3 regions of the Paenibacillus dendritiformis genome follow, and region 2 is predicted to be linked to each of the others. Evidence: riboswitches for the same ligand, from Rfam matches in the RefSeq annotation. Region 2 holds a riboswitch; each other region holds the start of a gene.

Region 1 (3,277 bases), 2.7 Mb from region 2:
CTTCATGCCGCGGCAAGAAGGCGTGCTTGCAGCCAGGGATCCGCTCCGTGATCTTCTTCCGAATCCGTTCCCCGGCATGATCCGGATCGGTAAATATGATGACTCCCCGCCGTTCCTGCGCCAGGGCGATGCGCCGTATCGTCATCTCGCTGACGGCCGAGCCTCCCGTCTCGATCGTATCGGCTTCCACGGCCCGCTGGATGGCTACGGTATCATCTTTCCCTTCCACTACAATCACTTCTCGAATCACAACTGCTGCTCCTCTCCGTTCCCGCTGCGCCTCTATGTAAAAACACAAAAGAAGAGGGAATTCCCTCTTCTTAGAATGACATAAAACGTTGTATCTTACTATATGTTATAACGCCGCCCTAATTCAATTCCGGCTTCACCGGACCGATAACGTACACCGTGTATCCGTGCTTGCGGCCGAATTTGCGGACGGTGCTGCTGCTGTCGAAGTAGACATCAATGATGTTCCCCTTGACTGCGCCGCCGGTATCTTCGGCGCGGCGGAATCCGATGCCTTCAATGTACACCCACCAGCCGAGCGGTATGACATCCGGATCGACGGCGATGGTGCGGCCTTCGGAGACGATGGCCCCGGATGCCGTCTTCGAGCCTGCAGAGCCCTCCTGTTCGGTATAGGCGGTCAGCTCTACGTTTTTGAGCACTTTTTTATAGTTGAAATCAAGGCTTCCGTTCGACAGGTTCCCCCCGCTGGCGGACAGTACGGCGACTTCCGGCTCTTTTTTGGTGCCGTAAGCAACGATTTGGTTCACTTGTTTCGTCTTTACCTTTTTGTCCACCATTTTGGAATACACGAGCTTGCCGTCCTCGTATACCTTCTCGATCTTCTGGATCACCAGGCCTTCCTGGCCTTTTTGCACCGTCTTCGTCTTGCCCTTCGCCAAGCTCGGATCGGCTTTCTTTACTGTCCGGAACGGAACCTTTACTTTTCGCTCCTCGACATTTTTGCGGACATCGATAATCCGGATGTCCATATTTTCCGATACGGCGGTCTCTTTCTTAGGGATGACCTTATCCTCCGCTTTGACGGGTATATTCAATGCGATCAATGCTTCATTCACTGATTTCTTTGTGGTGTAGTGCGTCGCTTTCTTGCCGGCCATCACGATATTGACCGGCTTGGCGCGCTCGATGATGACCCGATCACCATCGGCGATTTCCGAATCCAACGGCTTCGATACCACATCATGGGCCCCAACGGCTATCGCGTGCTCATCCAAAACATCGCGCAGCATCGATTCCCGGGTTACCAAAGCTTCTTCCCGTCCATCCACATAGACGGACAGGGTCTTCTTGGACGCGCTGTACTGAAATAATACGGCTATCAAGGTAATTACAACCGCCATAACGATGATGACAGAGACGATACGAACATTTTCATGCTTCCATCGCATTGCGAGCGACATGCTGGATGATCGGGGTTCATGGGTTTCGTCTTGAACGAGCTGTCCCACTTCTCGGTCCTCCTTACATAGTCCCGCCGTCGAGTGTTACGCATGATTTCTGGCTGACGCGACTATTTGAAGAATGTTTACGAAGCAACCTTGCGGTTCCTCCGCACCAACACCAGTAACGGTTGTTCCTCACCTCCTGTTTCTTACACCTATGACGTCTTTCTTTTCTTTATTCAAAAAAAGAAGATTTCAAGAAAAAACAAAAGAAGCCTAGTGCAAGAGGCGACTCTTTCATGGCTTCTCATTGAAACCCAAACGTCATCAGTCAAGGACGCACGAGGACCCCTCTCTCCGTACGCTGACGAGGTTAGCTGTCGGGTTCGGGCTGCGAGAGTCGCCCTGTCGCTGCGAACCGGCTCATGGCTCGGCTGCACCGAATTCACCCCAAGGAATCAATCCACGCGTTCAGCCAGGCTATAGATGCCGGCCAACACGCCATTTGGTTCCCCCGCTCTCCACTCAAGGAGATTAAGCGATACTGGTTGGTTGGAACAATATTCAAGTTTTCGTTTCGAACATCTGTGAGAAATCATATCGTGTTTGTAATCACCTTGTAAAGACAGTATCAATTCCGTTTTAAGCGAAAAAGGGTTAAAAAAAAGTAACAATTTCGCATTTTCATAATGGAATCCACTTATTTGGTGGCCTACATCTTTATTTCATCGGTTTTTCATCGCTTTTCATTGTATGTCAAAACATGTCAAAGCATTTTCAGTCGTCATTCTGCAAATTTCTTCAAATTCCATTCCTTTCAATTCAGCCGCCGCTTCAGCAACGAGACGAACATATGCGGACTCATTCCGCTTTCCTCGAAATGGATGCGGCGTTAAATATGGGGAGTCCGTCTCGACCAGCAGGCGGTCATTCGGGATACGGACAAGCACTTCCTTCGGCTGCTTGGCATTCTTGAACGTAATCGGCCCTCCAAATGAGATATAAAACCCCATGTCAAGGCACATTTTAGCCGTCTCCCAGCTTCCGGAGAACGAGTGCATGATGCCGCCGACCTCGCTGGCCTTCTCCTCGCGCAAAATCCGGACGACATCCTCATGTGCCTCGCGGTTATGAATTATAATCGGCAGCTTCAACTCGCGGGCAAGCCCGATTTGTTCCCGGAACACGCGCTGCTGCACATCCTTGGGGGAAGTGTCCCAATGGTAGTCAAGCCCGATCTCCCCGATGGCAACTACCTTCTCATGCTGTGTCAGATCGGCAATCCACTGCATGTCCTCGGGCTTCATCGTGATGGCATCGGTGGGATGCCAGCCCACAGCCGCGTATATAAACTCGTATTTCTCCGCCAAGGCCATCGTCGTCGGAATCGTCTCCCGGTTGAACCCGACGTTTACCATTTTCGTGACTCCCTGCTCATAGGCTCGGGCGATGATCTCCTCCCGGTCGGCGTCAAAGGCTTCATTATCTAAATGGGTGTGCGTATCAAATAGCATTGAAGTCACTCCTTCATAATGATGTATGCTTGTCTTCCCGAATGAATATCCGGCTTGCTGCCGTTCGGGTTCGCTCCCCGCCCTCTTAGATGAAGGGAAAAGCGGTTGTTATCCGGTCTCCCCCGACAGGAACAGCTGCCTCACATCGGCCGGCAGCGCATGCTGAACGGCTTCCAGCTTGTCCTTCGGAAAGTAAATATAATGCTTCCCTCTCCGGATGCCGCTAATCGAGCGGACGATATCCGATTTCTTCGACAGCTCCATGACGCGGCCATACGGATCGAGCAGCAAAATATGCTGCTGCGTCGGTTCATCCCCTACCCGGTACACATCGTACGGATTGTCCGA
Region 2 (3,277 bases):
GCCACGGACAGACCGAGTGGAACCTGGAGCATCGAATGCAGGGGCATCAGGACTCGCCATTGACCGAGCTTGGTGTCCAACAAGCGATCTGGCTCGGCGAGGCGCTACGGCATGAGCCTCTTGATGCGATATATGCCAGTTCCAGCGGAAGGGCGTACCGGACCGCAGAGCTGATTCGGATGGAACGGGATGTGCCGATTCAGGCCTGCGAGGATCTGAAGGAGATTCACCTTGGCGCCTGGGAAGGACAGACGCAGGCGGCGGTGAAGGAGCGGGATCCGGAGCAATTCGAATTATTTTGGAACAACCCGGCCCGATTCCAGGTTGAAGGCGGCGAGACCTTCCATGAGGTTCAAGAGCGGGCTCTGGCGCGGCTCTTAGGCATCGTGCGCGACCATCCTGGCCAATCCGTCCTGATGGTGACCCATACGGTCGTGGTCAAGCTGCTGATGGCTCACGCGGAGCCGCGCCCTCTGCATCTGCTGTGGGAACTCCCCTACATTCATCCGGCATGTCTGTGCAAGCTGGAGTTCATTGATGGGAACCCCCGCATTTTATTGCACGGAGACACGTCCCATTACCAGGATGGCCATGAAGCGAAAGCTTGGTAGCCGGGGATTGGCATCCATTCGATCAGGCAACCTTAGCGGTAGACGAGGATGTACAGCAGCAGCGAAGTGAGCAGGCTCGGCGCGCCAAGCAGCCATAGCGTAGCGACGAAGCCTATGCCTTGACTGGCGCTGCGCTCTCTGTTGTACTCCGGTTGGCTAAGCCCGTCGGACATCAGGCCGGCGAATCCGCACAGTCCGAGACCAATCCAACCGGTAATGTTGAACCATTGGTACAGGTCATCTTCTATGAGGGCATACACTCCTGCAATGGCGGTGAGGAGCAGTCCCAAAGCAATGCGAATAATCATAGGCACCTCTATCCGAAATTTTGACAGATTTGAAATCTACTATAATATATTTTGGCGATACTTGGAATAAGGGGATGAGGCAGGAATGATTTTTTGATAACAATGAGAGGGGGGAGAACACAGATAATTGCGGAGCAGCGGGGGTTGTAACACGTCAAGGGCTTAGCCAAGGCGGCGGATTCCAACCTTGTTCAAGGTGTCAAAAAGGTTACAATAGGTAACAAAATCTTAATTTAGTGCCATATATTATAGCATGATCTCTCCTACTATTTCGTGTTACGATGTGTACGAATTCGAATCAAGCCGAAGCTCGGAAGAGCGCGGGGGAACCAACTTTTGGGGTGAAGGCGCAGACTTGCGTCAGGGGTGACCTCTTTGACCCGAACCCGACAGCTAACCTCGTAGGCTGCAAAGGGAGAGATGAACGAATGAAGAATACGCTCAAAAAAGTAGCAGTGACCAGCGCCATCGCGCTAGCGCCGGTTCTGGCGGCGGGATCCGCCTTCGCGGCTCCGCAGGCCGACGCGGTGAAAGCGCAAAGCCCGAATTGTTATATGGTAAAAGTAAACGGCGTCAATGTGAAAGCCGTCATCCCGGATCCGGCAAAATCCAGCGACTGGCAAGCTTGGTTGGACAACCTGGTCAAGGAATGGAATAATCAAGGCCATAACGGCAGCAAGCAGCCAGTTGTCAAGCAGCCGACGGTTCAAAATCCAGGCAATTCCGCCAACAAGCCGGAGTCCAAGCCAACGCCTGCTCCAACGAAGCCGGCCCAGCCTGTGCCAAGCACGGAGAATGGCACGGCAGCGGACAAGTCGGATTTCGCGAGCCAAGTGGTGGATTTGGTCAACAAGGAACGGGCCAAAGCCGGCTTGAACCCGCTTCAATCGGATGAGAAGCTGACCAAGGTAGCGATGATCAAGGCGCAAGATATGTATAACAACAATTATTTTGACCATCAATCGCCGACGCTTGGTTCGCCGTTCGATCTGATGAAGTCGCAGGGCGTCCAATACCGCACGGCCGGCGAGAACATCGCCAAAGGACAGCGTACGCCGGAAGAGGTCATGAACGCTTGGATGAACAGCGAAGGGCATCGCCAAAACATTATGAATCCGAACTACACATCGATTGGCGTCGCGTACTACAACGGTGAATGGGTTCAAGAGTTTACCGGCTAACAAGTAAATAGGACATCATGGCAGCGGCATCTGGAGAAGGTGCCGCTGTTTTGCTGCGTACCCGGTTGCCGCCGACTCCGAAGGGGAATCCTATTCCTGATCCTGCAACATCCCGCGCTTGAAGATCGTCAGGTAAAATATAGGAAGATGCATTCATGCATTCATTCCGACATTCGCGAAGGGAGAAGATGGAGATGAAGCAGATTAACAGACTTGCCTGCGGATTGGTTATTGCGGGCATGATGGCGCTTCCGGCCGGAACCCAGGCGGAACCGCGGGCCATAGAGCCCGGCAGCAATGCCATAGAAATGAACGATCTGAGCCGGGCTGATCTGGCGGTCCTGCTGGCCGAGCTCTTCGGACTGGATACGAAGAAGACGAGCACGGCATTCGCGGATGCGGCCGATCACTGGGCCACGGCCCGGGGGGCCATTCCCGCCGTCATCGAAGCGGGACTGATGAAGGGAACGGATGCCGAACATTTCCGGCCCGATCGAACCGTAACCTATCAGGAGATGATCGCTGCGCTTGTACGGGGGTACCAGCTTGACGAGATTGCCGCGCCGGCATTCGATCAGGCGAAGTCATCTTCTTACAAGTGCTCGGCGTGGGCGTCCCGCTATATTCACGCGGCTGTAGCCTTGTCGATCGTCAAAGACGATCTTGACTTCCGTAAGCCAATCTCCGGGCTAACGGCTAAGAAGCTGGCGGATGAGTTCCGGGAGGCCGTCCGGATCTCGCCGCTGGTGTCGAAGCTGGAAGTCGGACGCAGCAAGCAGGGTCAGGCGCTGCTGACGTTCACCGTCACCAACCCGTCGCATGAAGAGCTCCTTCTTGAGTTCAGCTCCTCGCAGCGGTATGACTTCAAGGTGACTGACGCCGCGGGCAGAGTGGTATATCTCGCCTCCAAGGACAAAGTTTATTTAACCGTATTGGGAGAAGAGACGCTGCTCCCCGGGAAATCGCTGACCTACAGCGAGGCTGTGAATCTTCAGGAGGGCCAGACCTATACGGTAGAGTTCTGGCTCGTCACCGAGCCTAAGGCGTACTTGAAGCAGGAGATCCAATTCTAACCGCGAGCACGCGGCCTGAGCCTTCTGTCCGGACATCCGGCATGAAGGCTTTTTGGCGTTGTCTAAGCGGAACGGTTGGAAGCATATTGCCGCCTTCGGGACTT
Region 3 (3,277 bases), 1.0 Mb from region 2:
ACCAAGCTGTCACTTCCTGCCTTCGAGCAGCAAGTGAAGGATGCGGAACGGGTAATTGAAGAGATAATTGGTTACAAGCCAAGATTTTATCGCCCTCCCTTCGGGGAAATCAATGAAGAGCAGTTAAAGTGGGCAGGGGATCACGGCTATCTGGTCGTCAATTGGGACGTCGATTCCAACGACTGGCGGGGCTTGAACGCCAGAGAAGTATATAACAACGTAATCAACGCCGTCAGACCCGGCTCAATCGTCCTTCAACATGCCGGGGGAAGCAAGCAAAACGGTTACTTGCAAGGAACGGTCAAAGCCCTGCCCTCCATCATCAAGGAATTGAAGAAGCAGCGTTACCGTTTTGTCACCGTGCCCGAGCTGCTCCAGGACCGGAAAGATAAAAAAGACAATTGAAGCCCTGAAATGCAAAAACAACCCCTGCCACAAGATGGACAGGGGTTGAATGATGTTGATATGAATTATGAAATTATATATACTTCGACATTCTGAATGCCGAAAGTGCTGCCGGTCTTCTTGCTGACAGGCACGAAAATATCAAGCCGGTTGCCATTGATGGCGCCGCCGATATCGCGAGCTTCCGCGATGAATCCGCCTTGCGGCAGATGCTTGAACTGATAGCCGGTAATGAACAGCTTTGTTCCCAATGGAATCTTCTTCGGATCCACGGCTACCGTCCCCAGCTTCAATGGGTTGCCGAAGTAATCGACTGCGCCCCATTTTCCGTTTTCACTCGCATGGGCCGTATATGCCGTGGCCTTCATGTTCAATTTCTTTTTATAGGTCATCTCCTTGCCGGAGACGGTAAGTACGTTATTCTTAGCAGCTTGCGGAGCCTGCTTCGCTTTCTCCTGCACTTGCTCCTTAACCGCCGATGCCTTTTCCGCAGCAGCTGCCGGCTCGTCCGCTGCTGCTGCAGCCTTACCCGCTGCCGATGCGGTCTCATCCATGTCCGCTTCTATCAAAGCAGCGTTCTGATCTTCCACCGCAAGACCTTGCAAGGTCTTTTTCGGAAGCTCCAGCTTCAACCCTCCATAAATATTCCGAGCATCGATGTTCGGGTTCGCCTTCATCAAGACGTCCAGATCAATATTATGCTTCTTCGCTAGAGAGTAAAAAGTGTCCCCGTCTTGGGCGATGTAAGGCTCAGCATATGCCGGCATGATTTGAAATACAAGATTTAATCCCAGCACTGCCGCTGCAAGCTTTAATGTCGTTCTTTTCCGCATATGGTGTATGTTCCTCCTTAAGCTAGCCTGCGAGGTTAGTTGTCGGATTCGGGTCAAGGAGTACCCTACATGCTGGCCACCCGCCAGTTCTGATTCACCCCAAGGCGCTCATCCCGTTGTGAAATGAACACCGGTCAATCATCCCCCGTACTATGTTCGGCTCGAATTGCAGCATATCACAATTTTGTAACCTGTGCGCATGCAGTTAATGGAAATTAAGCCACAACATGCTTCAGAATCCTATGAACTGGGCCAAAATGACTTATGAAATCGCTTCATTCCGTCCATAAGGAATCAGGTATGTAACAAAATTGTAACCAGCGATTACTACTATATCATAGATTACAAATTTGTAAACAGTTTTGCCCCTTCCTCATATTGGTGATGTCTAATTTCCTGTTGGCACGCGGCTTGCTCGTACTGTCCCCCTCTGTCGGCAGTTCGCTGCCTTAGGGACATTCTCCCGTTGCGTCAGGTAGCTCGCTGTCTTTGGGACACTCTCCCGTTGCGTCAAGTAATTGGCTACCTTTAGACCACTCTCCCATTCCATGAGGCAGCTCGCTGCCTTTGGACCACTCTCCCATTCCATCATCTCCCATTCCGTCAGGTAGCTCACAACCTTTGTTGCCCTGGCCCGTCAGGAGATACGATGATTTTGAAGCGGCTTCTGAAGAATAGCCGAGCTGGCATGAAACAGAGCGCCTTTAACTTCAATCCCAGCTTAGGTGCGATACTGCTTATAAGGAACCAACACGCACTATTCCACTGCCTGCTCCATGGGGATACTGCCCATAAGGAATCTACACGCACTATTCCGCTGCCTGCTCCATGGGGATACTGCTCGTAAGGAGCCAACACTCACTAATCCACTGCCTGCTCCATGGAGATACTGCTCATAAGGAACCAACACGCACTATTACCTACCTGCTCCATAGGGATACTGCTCATAAGGAACCAACAAGCACTATTACGCTGCCTGCTCCATGGGGATATTGCCCATAAGGAACCAACACGCATTATTCCACTGCCTGCTCCATGGGGATACTGCTCATAAGGAACCAACACGTACTATTACGCTGCCTGCTCCATGGGGATACTTCTCGTAAGGAGCAGCACGCAATCTCCTGATTGTCTGGCATCAGGATAGTGTTCTTAAGAGAAAGGGATTTTTTGACTGTGGAAAAAGGGGATTATGGGCGGCGCTTCATTTTCAGATGAGAGGAACGTACTTTCTGCATTTCCGGCGCACGTGCAAAAGCCAGCCGGAAGCACCGGCTGGCTCTGTTTTGGAGGGTCAATGGGTAACCGGCTCCATTGATTTTTTAGTTGTGTCTTTTCGCGTGCATCGTGCATTTAAAGAACCTGTCCGAGGAATTCCTGTGTGCGGGGGTGCTGCGGCGCAGCGAACAATTGCTGCGGCGGTCCCTGCTCGACGATATGCCCCCCATCCATGAACACGATGCGATCTCCGACCTCGCGAGCGAACCCCATCTCATGCGTTACGATCACCATCGTCATCCCGTCACGGGCGAGCGACTTCATTACTTCCAGCACTTCGCCGACCATCTCGGGATCCAGGGCGGATGTCGGCTCGTCGAAGAGCATGACATGCGGCTCCATCGCCAATGCCCGGGCAATGGCAATCCGCTGCTTCTGTCCGCCGGACAACTGGTCTGGGTAAGCAGATGCCTTGTCCGCCAATCCGACCTTCTTCAAAAGCTCCATCGCGGTCGCCTCTGCTTGCGCCTTGCTCTTCCCTTTCACTTTAATGGGAGCCAGCGTAATGTTGTCCATCACCGACATATGCGGGAACAGATTGAAGGATTGAAATACCATGCCCATTTTGGTGCGCGTTGCGTTAATATCATGCTTTTTGTCATTAATTTTTAGGCCTTCGAACAGAATATCGCCCGCGGTCGGCGTCTCCAGCAAATTGAGACAGCGGAGAAAGGTGCTCTTGCCCGAGCCGCTCGGCCCGATCACAACGACGACTTCCCCTTGCTCGATCGTCATGTTCAAGCCATTCAAAATGCTCAGCT

The links. Region 2 has a riboswitch for cyclic di-AMP ahead of L6439_RS10860 (CAP domain-containing protein). Riboswitches for the same ligand answer to the same signal wherever they lie in the genome.
Region 1: another riboswitch for cyclic di-AMP. It lies ahead of L6439_RS28135 (resuscitation-promoting factor); the one in region 2 lies ahead of L6439_RS10860 (CAP domain-containing protein).
Region 3: another riboswitch for cyclic di-AMP. It lies ahead of L6439_RS15300 (3D domain-containing protein); the one in region 2 lies ahead of L6439_RS10860 (CAP domain-containing protein).

The regions. Positions count from the first base shown of each region.
Region 1 covers NZ_AP025344.1:6,334,783-6,338,059, reverse strand. Annotated here, with positions in the region: gene rnmV (ribonuclease M5) at 1-250, opposite strand, end outside; gene L6439_RS28135 (resuscitation-promoting factor) at 369-1,481, opposite strand; cyclic di-AMP (ydaO/yuaA leader) riboswitch at 1,762-1,966, opposite strand; gene L6439_RS28130 (TatD family hydrolase) at 2,162-2,929, opposite strand; gene L6439_RS28125 (HD domain-containing protein) at 3,038-3,277, opposite strand, start outside.
Region 2 covers NZ_AP025344.1:2,483,062-2,486,338, forward strand. Annotated here, with positions in the region: gene L6439_RS10850 (histidine phosphatase family protein) at 1-611, shown strand, start outside; gene L6439_RS10855 (hypothetical protein) at 644-919, opposite strand; cyclic di-AMP (ydaO/yuaA leader) riboswitch at 1,211-1,342, shown strand; gene L6439_RS10860 (CAP domain-containing protein) at 1,348-2,100, shown strand; gene L6439_RS10865 (BsuPI-related putative proteinase inhibitor) at 2,295-3,173, shown strand.
Region 3 covers NZ_AP025344.1:3,479,057-3,482,333, forward strand. Annotated here, with positions in the region: gene L6439_RS15295 (polysaccharide deacetylase family protein) at 1-405, shown strand, start outside; gene L6439_RS15300 (3D domain-containing protein) at 471-1,238, opposite strand; cyclic di-AMP (ydaO/yuaA leader) riboswitch at 1,247-1,422, opposite strand; gene L6439_RS15305 (amino acid ABC transporter ATP-binding protein) at 2,592-3,277, opposite strand, start outside.